4 regions of the Pseudomonas sp. GW822-FHT06D10 genome follow, and region 4 is predicted to be linked to each of the others. Evidence: riboswitches for the same ligand, from Rfam matches in the RefSeq annotation. Region 4 holds a riboswitch; each other region holds the start of a gene.
The links. A riboswitch is a leader RNA that binds a small molecule or an ion and turns the genes downstream of it on or off. The one in region 4 is predicted to bind cobalamin.
Positions count from the first base shown of each region.

Region 1: another riboswitch for cobalamin. It lies ahead of AC1RL5_RS00970 (CbtB domain-containing protein); the one in region 4 lies ahead of AC1RL5_RS16210 (TonB-dependent receptor plug domain-containing protein).
Region 2: another riboswitch for cobalamin. It lies ahead of cobO (cob(I)yrinic acid a,c-diamide adenosyltransferase); the one in region 4 lies ahead of AC1RL5_RS16210 (TonB-dependent receptor plug domain-containing protein).
Region 3: another riboswitch for cobalamin. It lies ahead of AC1RL5_RS04355 (TonB-dependent receptor); the one in region 4 lies ahead of AC1RL5_RS16210 (TonB-dependent receptor plug domain-containing protein).

Region 1 covers NZ_JBXALN010000001.1:198,165-202,368, reverse strand. Annotated here, with positions in the region: gene cobN (cobaltochelatase subunit CobN) at 1-287, opposite strand, end outside; gene cobW (cobalamin biosynthesis protein CobW) at 291-1,361, opposite strand; cobalamin riboswitch at 1,460-1,671, opposite strand; cobalamin riboswitch at 1,813-2,038, shown strand; gene AC1RL5_RS00970 (CbtB domain-containing protein) at 2,135-2,323, shown strand; gene AC1RL5_RS00965 (CbtA family protein) at 2,335-3,036, shown strand; gene AC1RL5_RS00960 (cobalamin biosynthesis protein) at 3,033-3,446, shown strand; gene cobM (precorrin-4 C(11)-methyltransferase) at 3,529-4,204, shown strand, end outside.
Region 2 covers NZ_JBXALN010000006.1:413,230-417,433, reverse strand. Annotated here, with positions in the region: gene bluB (5,6-dimethylbenzimidazole synthase) at 1-647, opposite strand, end outside; gene AC1RL5_RS22595 (cobyrinic acid a,c-diamide synthase CobB) at 640-1,980, opposite strand; gene cobO (cob(I)yrinic acid a,c-diamide adenosyltransferase) at 1,991-2,602, opposite strand; cobalamin riboswitch at 2,684-2,916, opposite strand; gene AC1RL5_RS22585 (hypothetical protein) at 3,088-3,669, shown strand; gene AC1RL5_RS22580 (PQQ-dependent sugar dehydrogenase) at 3,740-4,204, shown strand, end outside.
Region 3 covers NZ_JBXALN010000001.1:999,891-1,004,094, reverse strand. Annotated here, with positions in the region: gene AC1RL5_RS04355 (TonB-dependent receptor) at 1-1,683, opposite strand, end outside; cobalamin riboswitch at 1,794-1,998, opposite strand; gene AC1RL5_RS04350 (NAD-dependent epimerase/dehydratase family protein) at 2,362-3,294, shown strand; gene AC1RL5_RS04345 (bifunctional glycoside hydrolase/polysaccharide deacetylase family protein) at 3,373-4,204, shown strand, end outside.
Region 4 covers NZ_JBXALN010000004.1:507,611-511,814, forward strand. Annotated here, with positions in the region: gene AC1RL5_RS16200 (arginine N-succinyltransferase) at 1-955, shown strand, start outside; gene AC1RL5_RS16205 (arginine N-succinyltransferase) at 1,005-2,078, shown strand; cobalamin riboswitch at 2,295-2,498, shown strand; gene AC1RL5_RS16210 (TonB-dependent receptor plug domain-containing protein) at 2,651-4,204, shown strand, end outside.

The sequences.
Region 1 (4,204 bases), on a different contig from region 4:
CCGTAGCGCCAGTAGGCGATGCCACCGTGCAGGGAAATCAGGATGACCTTGGCGTGGCGCAGCACCTGGTCCACATACAGATCCACCGAGGCGTGGTTCTGCACCTGCATCGGATTGGCCAGGCGAAAGCTGGGGTAGTCCTCGGGCAATTGCTCGGCGGCGTCCGCCAGCAGCGCCAGGCTGGAATCGCCGCTGCACAGGATCACCAGCTCGGCGGGGGTTTGTCCCAGGTCGGCAATGTTGTCATCCGACACGAAACCGCCGGGCTGGGTCCTGAGCAGGTGCATGGCTTAGACGCTGAGGGCGGCGCGCAGTTGCGCTTCGAGCTGGGCGGCGTCCAGTTCCTGGCCGATCAGCACCAGACGCGTGGTACGGGCCTCGTCGGCGCCCCACTTGCGGTCGAAGTGCTTGTCGAAGCGCGTGCCCACGCCCTGGATCAGCAAACGCATCGGCTTGTTGGGGATCGCGGCAAAACCCTTGACCCGCAGGATGCCGTGCTTGACCACCAGTTGGGTCAGGGCGTCCAGCAGCAGGCTTTCGTCGGCCTGGGGCAGCTCGATGGAGATGGAATCGAAGGCGTCGTGATCGTGGTCGTCGTGATCGTCATCGCCGTCATGGTGATGGTCGTGGTGGCTGTGGCGGCCGTCGATGTGTTCCTCGGAACCGGCACCCAGGCCCAGCAGCACATCCAGGGGCAGGCGACCGCTGCTGGCTTCGATGACCTTGACCGCCGACGGCAGCTCCTCGGCCACTTCCAGGCGCACCTTGGCCAGGTCTTCGGGGCTGATCAGGTCGGTCTTGTTGAGGATCACCAGGTCGGCGCTGGACAGCTGGTCGGCGAACAGCTCATGCAGCGGCGATTCGTGGTCCAGGTTGGGGTCGAGCTTGCGCTGGGCGTCCACTTGATCGGGGAAGGCGGCGAAGGTGCCGGCGGCCACGGCCGGGCTGTCGACCACGGTGATCACCGCATCGACGGTGCAGGCACTGCGGATTTCCGGCCACTGGAAGGCCTGGACCAGAGGCTTGGGCAGCGCCAGGCCGGAGGTCTCGATGAGGATGTGGTCCAGGTCGCCACGGCGCGCCACCAGTTCGCGCATCACCGGGAAGAACTCCTCCTGCACGGTGCAGCACAGGCAACCGTTGGCCAGCTCGTAGACTCGGCCGCTGGCCTCTTCCTCGGTGCAGCCGATGGCGCATTGCTTGAGGATTTCGCCGTCGATGCCCAGCTCGCCGAATTCGTTGACGATCACCGCAATGCGCCGGCCCTGGGCATTGTCCAGCATGTGCCGCAACAGGGTGGTTTTGCCCGAGCCGAGGAAGCCGGTGACGATGGTGACGGGAAGTTTGGCCAGTGTTTTCATCGGATGCCCTTTGGCAAAAGGAGGCGGGCAAACGGGACGAGAACCACAACGCCGGGCGCGCGGAGATTTCGCCACCGGATCACCCCGCCCGGTTGTAGTGAGAATCTTGGATCGAGGCAGGTCTCCTGGCTGAGGGCTTGCCAGTCGTCGGACCGGCGATTGCTGCGCCTTCCCACCGGCGTCGTCGACGCCCATGCAGTGGCCTTGCAGCAATCGAACCCTTCACAGTTGCGGGGGCAGCCGCGGCATCGACCGCGTTCCCTTCTTAGCTTCGACCCGTGGCCGAAGAACCTCGAAAGCGCAAGGCTACGCAGAGCCAGGGGGACGGTCAATCGACAATGCGCCCGTAGCAGCCGGCTTGCCGGCGAAAGAGCCATTGAACCTTGCACCAGCGCGGCGCACACCTGCGCAGCGGTCACGGCAATTGACGCCCCTGCCCCGCCCATGATCTCCTACACACCTTGTTACGGGTGCCCTTTACAGGGTGAAACGGGAAACCGGTGAATCACGTGCTTAACTAAAAAGCCGTGGCCAGTCCGGTGCTGCCCCCGCAACGGTAAGCGAGCGAAGTGTCAGATCCACTGTGCCAAGGCATGGGAAGGCGACACTTGCCGGTACGGCATGACACAGCCCTGCCCCTCGCAAGCCCGGAGACCGGCCCGCAACACTTACATAACAACCCGCGGTGGGCGGGCGCTGTTGCAAACCCTGCGTGGCCATCACGCGGGGTTTTCCTGCGCCTCTACCCCGCTGACACTCCAGAGGGAAGCGCCATGTCGATCATCAGCAGCACCAGCCACTCCGCCAGCACGACCTCCACCCTGAGCCAGCGCCTGGTGGCCGCCATCGGCGCCTCGATCCTCGGCGCGTGCCTGGTGTACTTCGCCGGCTTCTCCCACATCGAGGCGGTGCACAACGCGGCCCACGACACCCGCCACAGCGCCGCCTTCCCTTGCCATTGAGACCTGCCGACATGATCAAGCGTATCGCGCAAACCGCAGGTTTCACCGGCCTCTTGGCCGCCCTGCTGCTGACCCTGCTGCAAAGCTTCTGGGTCGCCCCGCTGATCCTGCAGGCGGAAACCTATGAAAAGGCCCCCGCGGCCGAAGTCCATGAGCACGCCGAAGGCGCCATGGCCGCCCACAGCCACGATGCCGAAGCCTGGGAGCCGGAAGACGGTTGGCAGCGCGTGCTGTCCACCACCGGAGGCAACCTGGTGGTGGCCGTGGGCTTCGCCCTGATGCTGGCCGGCCTCTACACCCTGCGCGCGCCGAACCGCACGTCCCAGGGCCTGCTCTGGGGCCTGGCCGGCTATGCCACCTTCTGCCTGGCGCCGACCCTGGGCCTGCCGCCGGAACTGCCGGGCACCGCCGCAGCCGACCTGGCACAGCGGCAGATCTGGTGGGTCGGCACCGCCGCCTCCACCGCTGTGGGCATTGCCCTGATCGTGTTCGCCCGCAACTGGCTGCTGAAGGTCCTGGGCGCGGCCATCATCGCCGTACCCCACGTGATCGGCGCGCCGCAGCCGGAAGTGCATTCGATGCTGGCCCCGGAAGAACTGGAAGCGCAATTCAAGATCGCCTCGCAACTGACCAATGCGGCCTTCTGGCTGGCCCTCGGGCTGATCAGCGCCTGGTTGTTCCGGCGCAAGAGCGCGGGCCAGTACTCGGCATGATCGAAGTGAGCGCAGCGCCGACCCTGGTGGTCGGCCTGGGCTGCCAGAAAGGCTGCCCGGTGACCACGCTGCGCGCCTTGCTCGACCAGGTCCTGGCGGCGCACCAGTGGCAGGCCCGGCAGGTCCTGGCCCTGGCCAGCATCGACCTCAAGCGCAACGAACCCGGCCTGCTGCAACTGGCGGAGCAACTGCAACTGCCGCTGACCTGTTTCAGCAGCGGCCAGCTCGCCCCCTTTGCCCTGCGCCTGAGCCACCGTTCACAGATCGCCTTCGAACGTACCGGCTGCTACGGCGTGGCCGAAAGTGCTGCCCTGGCCCTGGCCGAACAGCTGTCACCCGGCCCGGCCACACTGCTTGTTCCCCGGCAAAAATACGCCCAGGCCACCCTGGCATTGGTCGCCGCCCGGTAGAATCCCCGATAATCCCCACCTTCGATCATGAGCAATCTTCATCTGAAGCACGGCTCCCGACCTTTTTTCACAGGACACAGCCATGACTGTCTATTTCATCGGCGCCGGCCCCGGCGACCCGGAACTGATCACCGTCAAGGGCCAGCGCCTGATCCATCGTTGCCCGGTGATCATCTACGCCGGCTCCCTGGTCCCCCAGGCAGTGCTCGACGGGCACCGCGCGGAGCGGGTGATCAATAGCGCCGAACTGCACCTGGAGCAGATCATCGAGGCCATCAAGCAGGCCCATGCCCGGGGCCAGGACGTGGCCCGGGTACATTCCGGCGACCCGAGCCTGTATGGCGCCATCGGCGAGCAGATCCGCTGCCTGCGGGAGCTGGGCATCCCCTTCGAGATCATCCCCGGGGTCACCGCCACCGCCGCCTGCGCTGCCCTGCTGGGGGCCGAACTGACCCTGCCGGACGTCTCCCAGAGCGTGATTCTTACCCGCTACGCGGACAAGACCGCGATGCCTGCCGGCGAGGATTTCGCCAGCCTGGCGGCCCACGGCGCCACCATGGCCATTCACCTGGGGGTCAATAACCTGCCGAAGATCGTTGCCGAGTTGCTGCCCCACTACGGCGCAGACTGCCCGATTGCAGTGGTGCACCGCGCCACCTGGCCGGATCAGGACTGGGCCCTGGGAACCCTGGCGGACATCGTCGACCAGGTGGCGGCCAAGGGTTTTCGGCGCACGGCACTGATCCTGGTGGGCCGGG
Region 2 (4,204 bases), on a different contig from region 4:
TGACTCACTCCCCAGTAATTCTCATACAACAACTCACTCAGCGGCCGCGGTTGCGCCCAGCCTTCCAGGGCCAGCATCGGCGCCGGGTAGAATTCGGTGACCGGGCCCAGGCACAGCACGGCCACGGGCTTGGCACCTGCCGGCAGCCCCAGCAGATCGGCCAGGGCCTGAGGATCGAACAAAGACACCCACCCCATTCCCAAGCCTTCGCTGCGGGCCGCCAGCCACAGGTTCTGGATGGCGCAGGACAGGGACGCCAGGTCCATCTCCGGCAGGGTCCGACGGCCGAAGATGTGTCGTTCGCGGTCATCCATCAAGGCGGCCACCAGCACCTCGGCACAATCGTTGATGCCTTCGACCTTGAGCTTCATGAACTCGTCGGAACGCTCACCCAGGGCTTGGGCGGTGCGCACCCGCTCCACCTCCACCAACTGCTGGATGTGCTTGCGCAACAGGCGGTCGCTGATGCGAATAAAACGCCAGGGCTGCATCAACCCGACACTGGGCGCCTGATGCGCTGCTTCCAGCAAGCGCCGCAACACTGCCGGCTCGACACTGCCACCCGCGAAATGACGCATGTCGCGGCGCTCGGCGATGGCCCGGTAGACCCCCTCGCGCTGCGCCTCAGAGAACCCCTGCTCACTCACCCGCCACGCCCTCGGCTAAAACCGGCTCAACAGGCGCGCCCGGCGCAAACAACGCCGCCACCGCCGCCGGATTGGACGGGAAATAGAAGTGCACATAAGAGGCCGTCATCCGTCCCTGGCGATACACCGCTTCCGCGCCGCGCCCGCCGTTGGGGCTGAGCCCACGGGCGATGGGCAGCAGCTCGGTGCTGGTCAGGGAATGGTGATAGGTGTGGCCGCGCAGACTGCCTTCGGGCAAATCCACCGCCTGCAAGGCCAGTGCCGCCAGGCGCTTCTGCATTACCGCATCTCCGGGCAGCAGGCCCAGGAGCTCGGCACGCTGGCCTTCGACATCGGTCAGGGAGTCCAGCAGGTAGAGCATGCCGCCGCACTCGGCGAGCAGCGGCTTGCCGGCCGCGTGATGGGCACGAATGGCCTGCAGCATGCTGCTGTTGCGGGCCAGGGCCTGATGGTGCAATTCGGGATAGCCGCCGGGCAGGTACAGGCTGTCCGCGTCGGGCAGCTGGGTATCGTGGATCGGCGAGAAGAAGCTCAACTGCGCCCCCATGGCTCGCAACAGATCGAGGCTGGCGCCATAGGTGAAGGCAAACGCCTCGTCCCGCGCCACGGCAATCCGCACGCCCTTGAGCAGCGGCGCGCAAGCCACCGGCGTGGGTGCGGCAAAACTCACCGCTGGCGGCAGTTCCACCTGGCAACTGCTGGCCAGGGCCTCGGCGGCGGCATCCAGGCGCAGGTCCAGATCATTCAACTCGCTGGCCTGCACCAGCCCCAGATGGCGGCTGGGCAGCTCGATATCGGTTTCCCGGGACAAGGCGCCATACCAGCGCAAGCCTTCCGTCAGGCTGCCTTCCAGCAACTGCGCATGGCGCAGGGTACCAACCCGGTTGGCCAGCACCCCGGCAAACGGCAGGTCCGGCTGGTAGCGCGCCAGGCCCAAAGCCAGGGCGCCGAAGGTCTGGGCCATGGCGGTGCCATCGATCACCCCCAGCACCGGCACGCCGAAATGCCGCGCCAGATCGGCGCTGGAAGGGGTGCCATCGAACAGGCCCATGACCCCTTCGATCAGAATCAGGTCGGCCTCTCCCGCCGCCTCCCAGAGCAGACGGCGGCTTTCCTGCTCGCCCACCATCCACATGTCCAACTGGTACACCGCGGCACCACTGGCGCGCTCAAGAATCATCGGGTCGAGAAAATCCGGGCCGCACTTGAAGACCCGGACCTTGCGCCCCTGGTTGCGGTGCAAGCGGGCCAGGGCCGCGGTCACCGTGGTCTTGCCCTGGCCGGAAGCCGGTGCGGCGATCAACACTGCCGGGCAATGACGAACATCAGTCATGAATTCACGCTCACAGCTCGACACCTTTCTGCGCCTTGATCCCGGCCTGGAAGGCGTGCTTGACCATGCCCATCTCGGTCACGGTATCGGCCAGCTCGATCATCTCCGGCTTGGCGCCGCGACCGGTCACTACCACATGCTGCATGGGCGGACGGGCCTGCAGGTCACTGAGCACCTGATCCAGGTCCAGGTAGCCGTGCTTGAGGGCAATGTTCAGCTCGTCGAGCACCACCAGGCCAATATCCGGGTTGCTCAGCAACTCCCTGGAAACCGCCCAGGCGGCTTCAGCCGCAGCGATATCGCGCTGGCGATCCTGGGTTTCCCAAGTAAAGCCTTCGCCCATCACGTGAAAGCGCACCTGCTCGGGGAAACGCCGGAAGAACAGTTCTTCGCCGGTGCTGTTACGCCCCTTGATGAACTGCACCACGCCACACTGCATGCCGTGGCCCATGGACCGCGCCAGCATGCCGAAGGCCGAGCTGCTCTTGCCCTTGCCGTTGCCGGTCAATACCAGCAGCAGGCCGCATTCGTTGGGCGAGTTGGCAATGCGTTCATCGATCACGGCTTTTTTGCGCAACATGCGCGCCAGATGGCGCTCGTCACGATCGGGGGATTCACTCATGGGGCAGCTCTCCGTTGGGGCTGGGGAACGGGGGGCAGGGAAAAGGAACAGACGGCGCTAGCCTGGCATCGCCCACCGTGATGCCGTTGGATGGATCAGGCCGGTCTCCGGGCTCATGAGCGGCATGGCTGCCGGACTGCGCGCCTTCCCGTGTCATTGACACAGTGGCGTCAGGCGCAGTCTTGACTCATCTACCGTTGCGGGGGCAGCGCCGGAATCGTCGTCGGCTCCATCACTGGAACAGACCCTGACCGGCTTCCCTGTTTCACTCTGTCGGCCACGGGCCACAGAGCACCTGAAACAAGTCGCGAAGGTTAGAGGGTTGGGGGTGGAGCGTCAATTAAAGCCGGCCGTCGCCCCCAGCACAAAACTGCACTGCATCAATAAACTGACGCCAATCTTGTGCCACACTCAGAGCAATGATATCAAATAGCCACTTTTCAGCGCCCCAGGCGCCAACCACACAACAATAAGGGGTGAGTTCGATGCAAGGCATGATCATCAGCAATCCGAAGCTGGAATTCCTGCGCCCGATGCTGGAACGCTGGTTCGATTGCATCGATCGCTACAACGCGGTTCGCGGCGATAACGAAACGCCCTACTGGTTCGACGAGCAGGCCAATCTCGGGCTGCTCAGCGCGTCGGCCTGGATGGCCGAGATGGTCAGCCTGGAACACAGCCCCAGCAGGAAACAGCAGGAAGAAGGTGCGCGCAACGCCCGCACCGACCTGTACCTGGCCACCAAGGAAGAGCGCGCCTACATCCACGCCACCCAGCGCTGGCCAAGGGTCAACAGCCTGAACCTGACCCAGGCACTGCTGGACGTTGCCCAGGATGCAAAAAAGATCAGCTACGCCAGCGACCTGAGACTGGGTTGCCTGTTCGTTGCCCCACAAAAATCCCAGCACAGCGCTACGCCGGAAGAGCTCCAGGACATGCTCGACGAACTGCAGAAAGAGCACTGCTGCGCCGTGGCCTGGTACTTCCCCTACGCGTATCGCAAGCTGCACAACGAGGCCGGCCACTACCACCCGGGCGTCGCCGTGCTCTTCAAGGAGGCCCGCTGATCAGGCGGAACCATCGACTGGCTATGCTTCTCTATGACTACGACGTCCGTGCACTCATAGGGAAATTCGCATGCTCAAGCTTCAGCACAGCCTACTGATCGCCATCGCCGCCGGCCTCGCCGCCTGCGGCGAAACTTCCAGCCTGCAGGTGTCCGACGGCACCGGCCCCAACCCCAAGCTGCCGGAACCCAACCCGACGCTGATCCCCACGGTCAACATCGCCCCCGCCATCGGCTGGCCGCAAGGCGCAAAACCCCAGGCCGCGGCCGGCACCCAGGTCAAGGCTTTCGCCGAGAACCTCGACCATCCACGCTGGCTCTACGTCCTGCCCAATGGCGATGTGCTGGTGGCGGAAACCAACGCCCCGCCCAAACCGGATGACAGCCAGGGCATTCGCGGCTGGATCGCCGGCAAGGTCATGGGCCGTGCCGGGGCGGCCGTGCCCAGCGCCAACCGCATCACCCTGCTAAGGGACCAGGATCACGATGGCGTGGCGGAGACCCGCACAGTGTTTCTGGAGAACCTCAATTCGCCC
Region 3 (4,204 bases), on a different contig from region 4:
CTGCGCCAGGCGGGTCACCGGATCGGTGGTCAAGAGCTTTTTCTTGACGATGTGGTAGGCCGCCAGGGTCCATTCGCCACGGCCGTTCCAGAACTGCTGCTTGAGCCCGAACTCGGTCTGCTTGGCTTCGGTCAGGTCCATCTGCAACTGGCTCGGGTTGAGGCTGATCAGGTTGCTGACCCCGTCTTCACTGGTGGAGTACTGGCCGTACAGCGACAGTTGATCGGTGACCGCGAACACCAGGCCGGCGCGCCAGTTGCCGCCGGTGAGGCTGCGATCGGTGCGGGTGCCGGCGCGCAGATCACTGCGATCGATATGGTTCTGGTCGCGGCGGATGCCGGTCACCAGCGACCAGCGCTCCGACAGTTGCAGGCGGTTTTCCGCAAACAGGGCGAAAGTGCGGGTGCTGCTGTCGGTCTGGGGCGAGAAGGGCGAGCGGCTCTGGAAGTAGCCCGGTGCCGGGTTCCACGGGTCGATATAGTCGCTACCGATATCCTTGTAGGGCGAGTTGTTGGCCACACCGAAGCGAATCCTGTTGTACTCCAGGCCGATCACGGTCCTGCTGTCCAGGCCGAACAGCGAGTGGTTGAAGGTGAAGCTCTGGCGATCGCCGATCTGCTCCTGATCGTGCTTGATCTCCAGGTAGTCGCCGCGCAGCAACTGCTCCCGGGAGCTGACCCAGTTGTAGGCTTCGGCGTTGCGCCAGTGGCGGCGGCTCTTGATGTAGTAGAGCTGGTTGCTGGCGCTGAGGTTGTCGCTCAGGGTCCAGTCGGTGTTGAGCCGGGTCCATTCGTCGTTGTAGCGCTGCACGGCGTTGCGCAGGTTGTAGTTCTTGTCCCGCAGGCTGTCGCGGTATTGGCCGGCAATCAGCGGCGTGCCGAAATAGCTGGCGGGTTCGCTTTCACCGCGTTCATGGGCCAGGGTGAAACCGAGGTCGTCGGTGGCTTGCCAGCGTAGCGCCGCGCTGAGTGCCAGGCTGCGTGACTGGCCCTGGTCGACCCAGCCATTGCTCTGCTGCTGGTTCAGGGTCAGGCGGTAGCTCAGGGTGTCGGTCAGCGAGCCGCCGCTGTCCAGGCCCAGTTGCTGGCGATCATGGGAGCCATAGCCCAGGCGCAGGCGGTTGTGGATCTCACCGTCGAAGGGCTTCTTGGCAATCACGTTGATCACCGCGCCGGTGGCGCCTTCCCCGTACAGCACCGAGGCCGGGCCGCGGATCACGTCGATGCGCTCGACCATCCACGGGTCCACCGGGAAGGTCTGGCTGCCGGCGCCGGTGTACAGGCGCGCGCCGTCGAACAGGGTCATCACCGAGGAGTGCCCGGTAAAGCCGCGGGCCGACAGTGCGGTATTGCCGTTGCCCGGGGTGGCGATGCTGGTGATGCCGGGGGAGCGGGTGACGGCATCCTGCACCGTGAGGTTGTTGCGGTTGCTGATGGCGTCGTTGCCCAGGCTGCTGGTGCTGGCCGGAGTCTCCAGGGCCGTGAGGTTCAGCCGCGAGCCGGCGGGCAGGGGGGTGTCCAGAGAGGTTTGCGGGGCGCTGGAGACTCCGCTCACTTGGGTCTCGGGCAAGACCAGGGAGGTTTTCTGCTCAGCCAAGGCCAGCGCCGGGTAGGCCATGCAAGGCAGGAGGGTGAAACACAGCGAGGGGCTCGCCAGGTGTTGCAGCAAGGAGGTGCGGGACATGCGATTCCTACTACTTGTAAGGAATGAATGAATCCCGGAGGGAACAACGCATAGGGAATCGCGGGCAGCCGCGCCCACGAAAACCGGACTGCGCCCGCCCACCGCGGGGTTGTCAAACGAAGTTGCAGGCCGGTCTCCGGGCTTGCGAGGGTCATGAGGCATTCACCTTCCCATGCCTTGGCACAGTGGTCTGTCGAATGCTTCGCTCGCTTACCGTTGCGGGGGCAGCGCCGGACTGATCATCGAAATGACGCACCGGCTTCCCGTTTAACCCCATGCACGGCGGCATGGGACACCTGAAACTGGCGCGCATATGAGCACTGCCGAGCCCTTGCGTCAATGGCATGTGGCCAGCTACGGCGGCGGTTTCAGCGCTTTATACCAGGTAAGTCAATATATTGACCTATTTTTCCTGGCGCTTAAATAATCAACAAATATCGACGCATTATTGACGATTTTGCTTTTCTGACCCAGTATGTCGGCGCTGAGCGATTGATTATCTTGAGTTTTTTTTTGACGCCAAAGCGCTGAACTCTGCTCCGAAAATAGGCGAAACAGCCTATGGCGCAGAGCAGCCACTAAAAACATGACGGCCAGGATGGCAAGTAGCCAGGGCTGATCCGTTGGCTGTGCTAGCTTCAGACGGCGTAGCCGCGATATTTCTCTTTGGAATGATCTATGTCTGCCGAACGGATACTGGTTACTGGGGGCGCTGGTTTTATCGGTTCTCACCTCGTGGATGCACTGCTGGCCAAGGGTTATGCGGTGCGGGTTCTGGACGACCTTTCCACGGGCAAGGTCGGCAATCTGCCCATGGGCGATGCTGGCCTGGAACTGCTGGTGGGGGATGCCGCCGATGCGGCACTCCTGGCGGATGCCGTTCAGGGCTGCGATGCCGTGGTGCATCTGGCTGCTGTGGCGTCGGTCCAGGCTTCGGTCGAAGACCCGGTGGCCACCCACCAGAGCAATTTCATCGCCACCCTGCGCCTGTGCGAGGCGATGACCGCGGCCGGTATCCGCCGCGTGGTGTTCGCCTCCAGTGCGGCGGTCTATGGCAATAACGGCGAGGGCACGCCGATTGCCGAAGACACCCCTAAATCTCCCCTCACGCCCTACGCGGCGGACAAGCTCGCCAGCGAGTACTACCTGGACTTCTACCGCCGCCAGCATGGGCTGGAACCGGTGATCCTGCGCTTTTTCAATATCTTCGGCCCGCGCCAGGACCCTTCATCGCCGTATTCCGGGGTGATCAGCATTTTCAGCGAGCGGGCCAAGGCCGGGCGGCCCATCACCCTGTTCGGCGATGGCGGGCAGACCCGCGACTTCGTCTATGTCGCGGACCTGGTGAAGATCCTGGTGCAGGGCCTGGAATGCCCCGCGCCGGCAGCCGATGCCACCAATGTCGGGCTCGGCGGGGTGACCACCCTCAACGATCTGATTGGCGCCCTGCAGCAGATCAGCGGCAAGCCGCTGCAGGTGAGCCACGGCGCGACCCGCTCCGGGGATATCCGCCATTCCAAGGCCGACAACCGCCGCTTGCGCGAGCGCTTCGACCTGGGCACGCCCAGCAGCCTGGCCGAGGGCCTGGAACGGCTTTACCGCAGCCTTTAGTTCGTTGCCTTAGGGGCGCGCCATGGCGGCTGCCCTAGAGCCTGATGTTGTGCAGATTGATCTACTGAAGAGTGAGTTATGGATATCGAGTTTCGCAGGGGGCATGTCTGCAAAGTGGTTCGACGCCTGTTTACCGCATTGGCCTTGTGTGCCACCAACACCCTGGTGCAGGCCGCGCCCGCGGCGCCCGCCAGTGTCGGGTTCTGGTACGCCGAGCAGCCACCCTTGCAGGAGCTGGCGCAGTTCGAATGGGCAGTGGTCGAGCCCGGCCATATGGCCAGCGCCGATGTCGCTACCTTGCGCAAGCTCGGCAGCCAGCCGTTCGCCTACCTGTCGGTAGGGGAGTTCGACGGCAACCGCGCTGCCCTGGCCAAGCAGGCCCTGGCCCAAGGCGCGAGCCCCGTGCGCAACAAGGCCTGGGACAGCCAGGTGATGGACATCGCCACCCCGGCCTGGCGCGAACACCTGTTCAAGCGTGCCAAGGCGCTGCAGGACCAGGGCTACGCCGGCCTGTTCCTGGACACCCTGGACAGTTTCCAGTTGCTCCCCGAGGCCGATCGCGAACCGCAACGCAAGGCCCTGGCCTCGTTCCTGCGGGAACTGCACAGCCGGCTGCCCAACCTCAAGCTGTTCTTCAACCGGGGCTTCGAGGTACTGGGCGAGCTCGATGGCGTCGCCTCGGCCGTGGCGGTGGAATCCATCCACGCCGGCTGGGATGCCTCGGCCAAGCGTTACCGCCCGGTTTCCGAAGCCGACCGCACCTGGCTTGAAGGCGAACTCAAGCCGCTGCGCGCACGCAACATCCCGCTGGTGGCCATCGATTACCTGCCGGCCAACCGTCGGGAAGAGGCGCGCAAGCTGGTCCGGCAATTGAGCCAGGAAGGCTTTATCCCGGTGGTCACCACCCCGG
Region 4 (4,204 bases):
ACGTCTGCTGGGCGTGACCTCCCTGGTGGATGACGAAACCTGCCTGCGGGACAAGATCCTCGATTCCCTGGCCTCCTTCGCCAAGAGCGAGGCCAGCCAGGGCCCGGAGAACTATTTCCTGGTGCTCGAGGACCTCGACAGTGGCCAGTTGCGCGGCTGCTCGGACATCCTCGCCACTGCCGGTTTTGCCAGCCCGTTCTACAGCCTGCGCAACCGCCCGTTCATCAGCAGTTCCCGGGAGCTGAACATCCAGCACGGGGTGCCCACCCTGTCGCTATGCCACGACCTCAGCGAACAGACCCTGCTGCGCAGCTTCCATGTCGACCCGCCGCTGGGCGGTACGCCACTGGCCCAGCTCACCTCCCGCGGGCGGTTGCTGTTCATCGCCGCCCACCCCCGGCGCTTCGCCGACAGCTGCATCAGCGAGATCGTCGGCTACAGCGACGCCAACGGCGAGTCGCCGTTCTGGCAAGCCGTGGGCCAGCACTTCTTCGACCTGCCCTATGTCGAGGCCGAGCGCCTGTGCGCCCTGCAGGGCCGCGGCTTTCTCGCCGAACTGATGCCCCAGTACCCGCTGTACATCCCGATGCTGGCGCAGGCGGCCCAGGACTGCATCGGCCAGGTTCACCCGGATGCCCGGGAGGCCTGCCAGATCCTGATCGACGAAGGCTTCGCGCCGACCCAGTACGTCGACCTGTTCGATGCCGGGCCGACCCTGCAGGGGCGCAGCCACCAACTGCGCTCGATCGCCCAGAGCCGGGTCGCCACCAGCTACCCCAGCCCCCAGAGCGGCCAGGGCCAGCAGTGGCTGCTGAGCAACGAGCGGCTGCAGGGCTTTCGCGCCATAGTCGCGGCGCTGGACACCGCCCCGAGCGCTGAAATCGGCCTCGACCCGGCCATGTTCCAGGCCCTGCAACTGGTGCCGGGCGAGCCGGTACGGAGCGTTGCCTTATGAACCGGCCCCTGTTGCCCCCCTGCCCGGCGTCATTGCCAGGAGCCCGCCAATGATCGTCCGTCCGATCCGCGTCACCGATCTGCCGGCGGTCTTGAGCCTGCTCGAAGGCAGCTGTCGCGAACTGAACAACCTGTCCACCGACCCCGAGCGCCTGGCCCATCGGGTGCGCTGGGCGCAGCGAGCCTTCGCCAACCAGGTGGAGCGGGCCGATGCCGACTACCTGTTCGTCATGGAAGATGACGAGCAGCAGGTGATCGGGGTCTGCGGCCTGAGCGGCGCCATCGGCCTGCGCGAGCCCTGCTACAACTACCGGGTCGGCACCACCCACGGCAGCGCCCCGGTGCTGGGCATCGAAAAGCACATCCCGACCCTGTTCCTGTGCAACGAGATGACCGGGCAGTCGCTGCTGTGCTCGCTGTTCCTGCGCCGCGATCACCGCCAGGGCTACACCGGCCGCCTGCTGTCCACCGCGCGCCTGCTGTTTGTCGCCGAATTCCCCCGGCTGTTCGGCGACAAGCTGGTGGCCGAACTGCGCGGCCAGCTCGACAGCCAGGGCCGCTCGCCGTTCTGGGACAGCCTGGGGCGGCACTTCTTCAAGATGGGTTTCCAGCAGGCCAATCGCCTGTCCAGCCACGGCAGTAAATCCTTCATCGCCGAACTGATGCCGCGCCAGCCGCTGTATACCTGCCTGCTCAGCCCCCAGGCACAGGCCGCCATCGGCCAGGCCCACGTCAGCACCGAACAGGCGGTGAGCATCCTGCGCGACGAAGGCTTCAGCCATCAGGGCTGCATCGACATCTTCGATGGCGGGCCGCTGATCGAGGCCGAGGTGGCGAAGATCCGCAGCGTGCGCGAAAGCCAGACCCTGCCCCTGCTGGTGGGCACTCCGGACGCACAGGCGCCGGTGTGGCTGATCCACAACCGGCGCCTGGAAAGCTGCCGCATCACCGCCACCCCCGGGCGCCTGGTTTCGGGTTGCCTGCTGGTGGACCGGCTGACCGCCAAGCGCCTGCAACTGCAGCCAGGCGACTCGGTACGGGCGGTGCCGCTGCTGGCCTGCGAGTCACGCACGGCCCTGCACGCACAGCGGCACCTGGCCCCGCAAAGCGCCCTGCTCCTGTAGCCGCTGCCGCAGGCTCGGGCCGCGTTCGGAAGCACGGCCCGCAGGGGCGCGAAATCTCAAGACCGCTGAGGCGCTCGACATGAGACTGCCAAGCAAGGCCCTGCGGGCCTTTGTGCAGCCTCGCGGGCTCGGCAGCGGCTACAGAGGCGTCAGGGCGATGAATCCGGTAACACCTGGCGGCAGGCGCAACGTTGACGAACGCCGGGGCGGATGTTCATATGCCGCCCAGTTTCAGGTGCCTCCTGCCGCCGTGCAGGAGGTGAAACGGGAAACCGGTGCGCCCCTTTTCGGGCAAGTCCGGTGCTGCCCCCGCAACGGTAAGCGAGTGCTGCATTCAACAGGCCACTGTACCCAAGGTATGGGAAGGCGAATGCCGCCAGACTCGCAAGCCCGGAGACCGGCCTGTGACGTCTGTTTGGCAATCCTGCGGTGGGCGGGCATGGGCCGGTATGGTCGCGTGCCCGTGGCCGATACCCTCTCCTGCGTGCTTCCCGAAGACACTTTCGAGAAGACCAACAATGACAACACCTGACACTTTCCTTGCACGCGACTGGCGTGCACCTCGCCGCACCATGAGCGGCGCCCTGCTCGGCTGCCTGTTCAGCCCCCTGCTGCTGGCGGACGACAGCCCCCTGACGCTGGACCGGCAATTTGTTTCCGCCCCCTCGGTGGAGTCCACCACGGTGGCCGAAATGGCCCGGTACGGCAGCAAGGTGGAGATCATCGACCGCCAGCAGATCGAACGCGCCGGCCCCAGCAGCGACATCACCCGGGTCCTGCAGATGTACGTGCCGGGGCTGTATGTGGCGCCCAAGAATGGCCCCTTCGACTACGGCACCTACTCCCTGCTGGGCGGGCGCAACGACGACACCCTGATCCTGCTGGACGGCGTGCGCCTGAACAACCGCCTGTACGGCGGCCTGTACCTGGATACCCTGCCGGCCAACGCCATCGAGCGCATCGAGGTGCTCAAGGGTGGCCAGAGCCTGCTGTTCGGTACACAGGCGGTGTCCGGGGTGATCAACATCGTCACCCGCAGCCCGCAGACCCGCGACGTCTCCGGCGAGGTCAACCTGGGCCTGGACAGTTTCATGGGCAGGAGCGGCGATGCCCGCGCCGAGCAGATCCTCAGCAACGGCCTGGGCGAGCTGGGGCTGTTGGCCTATGTCAGCCACAACGTCTCCGATGGCTACCAGCCATTTCGCAACAGCGCCTACAACGCCAACACCCGGGACAAGAAACGCGGCTATGAAGTGACCACCTTCGGCGCCAAGGCGATCCAGGGCCTTGGCGACGCTTCGCGGCTGGAACTGTTCTACCAGTACAGCGACGCCAACCTGGATTTCGCCCGCCCGGTGAACAACCGCAAAACCACCAACGACCGCATCCAGCAGATCGCCACCGCGACCTTCGAGCAGCGCCTGGGCGAAGGCTTCAGCTACTTCGTCAAGGGCCATGTCAACGACTGGGACACCCGCTACACCAGGATCGACAGCCTCGACGACGCCAGCCTCAAGGTGCGCAACCACAACGACTACTGGGGCTTCACCGACTGGGGCCTGCAGGCCGAGGGCAAGGCCGAGCTGGACGGCGGCCACGTGCTGGTATTGGGCACCGACAACCAGTGGTTCAAGGGCCAGGACGACGTGCTCAAGATCGACAACAAGCAGGCCCAGGCCAATGCCCTGTACACCCAGCTACGCCCGGTGTTCGACGCCCTGCCCGACTGGCACCCGAGCCTGGGCGTGCGCCACGAGAAAATCAGCGGCGGCGAGAGCGCCACCGTGGGCATGCTCACCTCGCTCTACGACCTGACGCCCCACTGGCAACTGCGCGGCCAGTACGGCAGCGCCTTCAAGCTGCCCAACGCCGAGCAGCTGTACGCCAACGAGGACTACGAAAAAGGCAACCCCGACCTCAAGCCGGAAAAGAGCCTCAATGCCGAGCTCGGCCTGGACTACAAGGGCAGCCTGCTGGCCGGCGAATTCAACGCCAGCGTCAGCGCCTTCCACCGCAAGATCGACGACCTGATCACCCTCGACGCCAACGATGTCTGGAGCAACGGCCAGGGCCGGATCAAGGTGCGCGGCATCGAACTCGACGGGCGCTGGCAGTTCAGCCCGCAA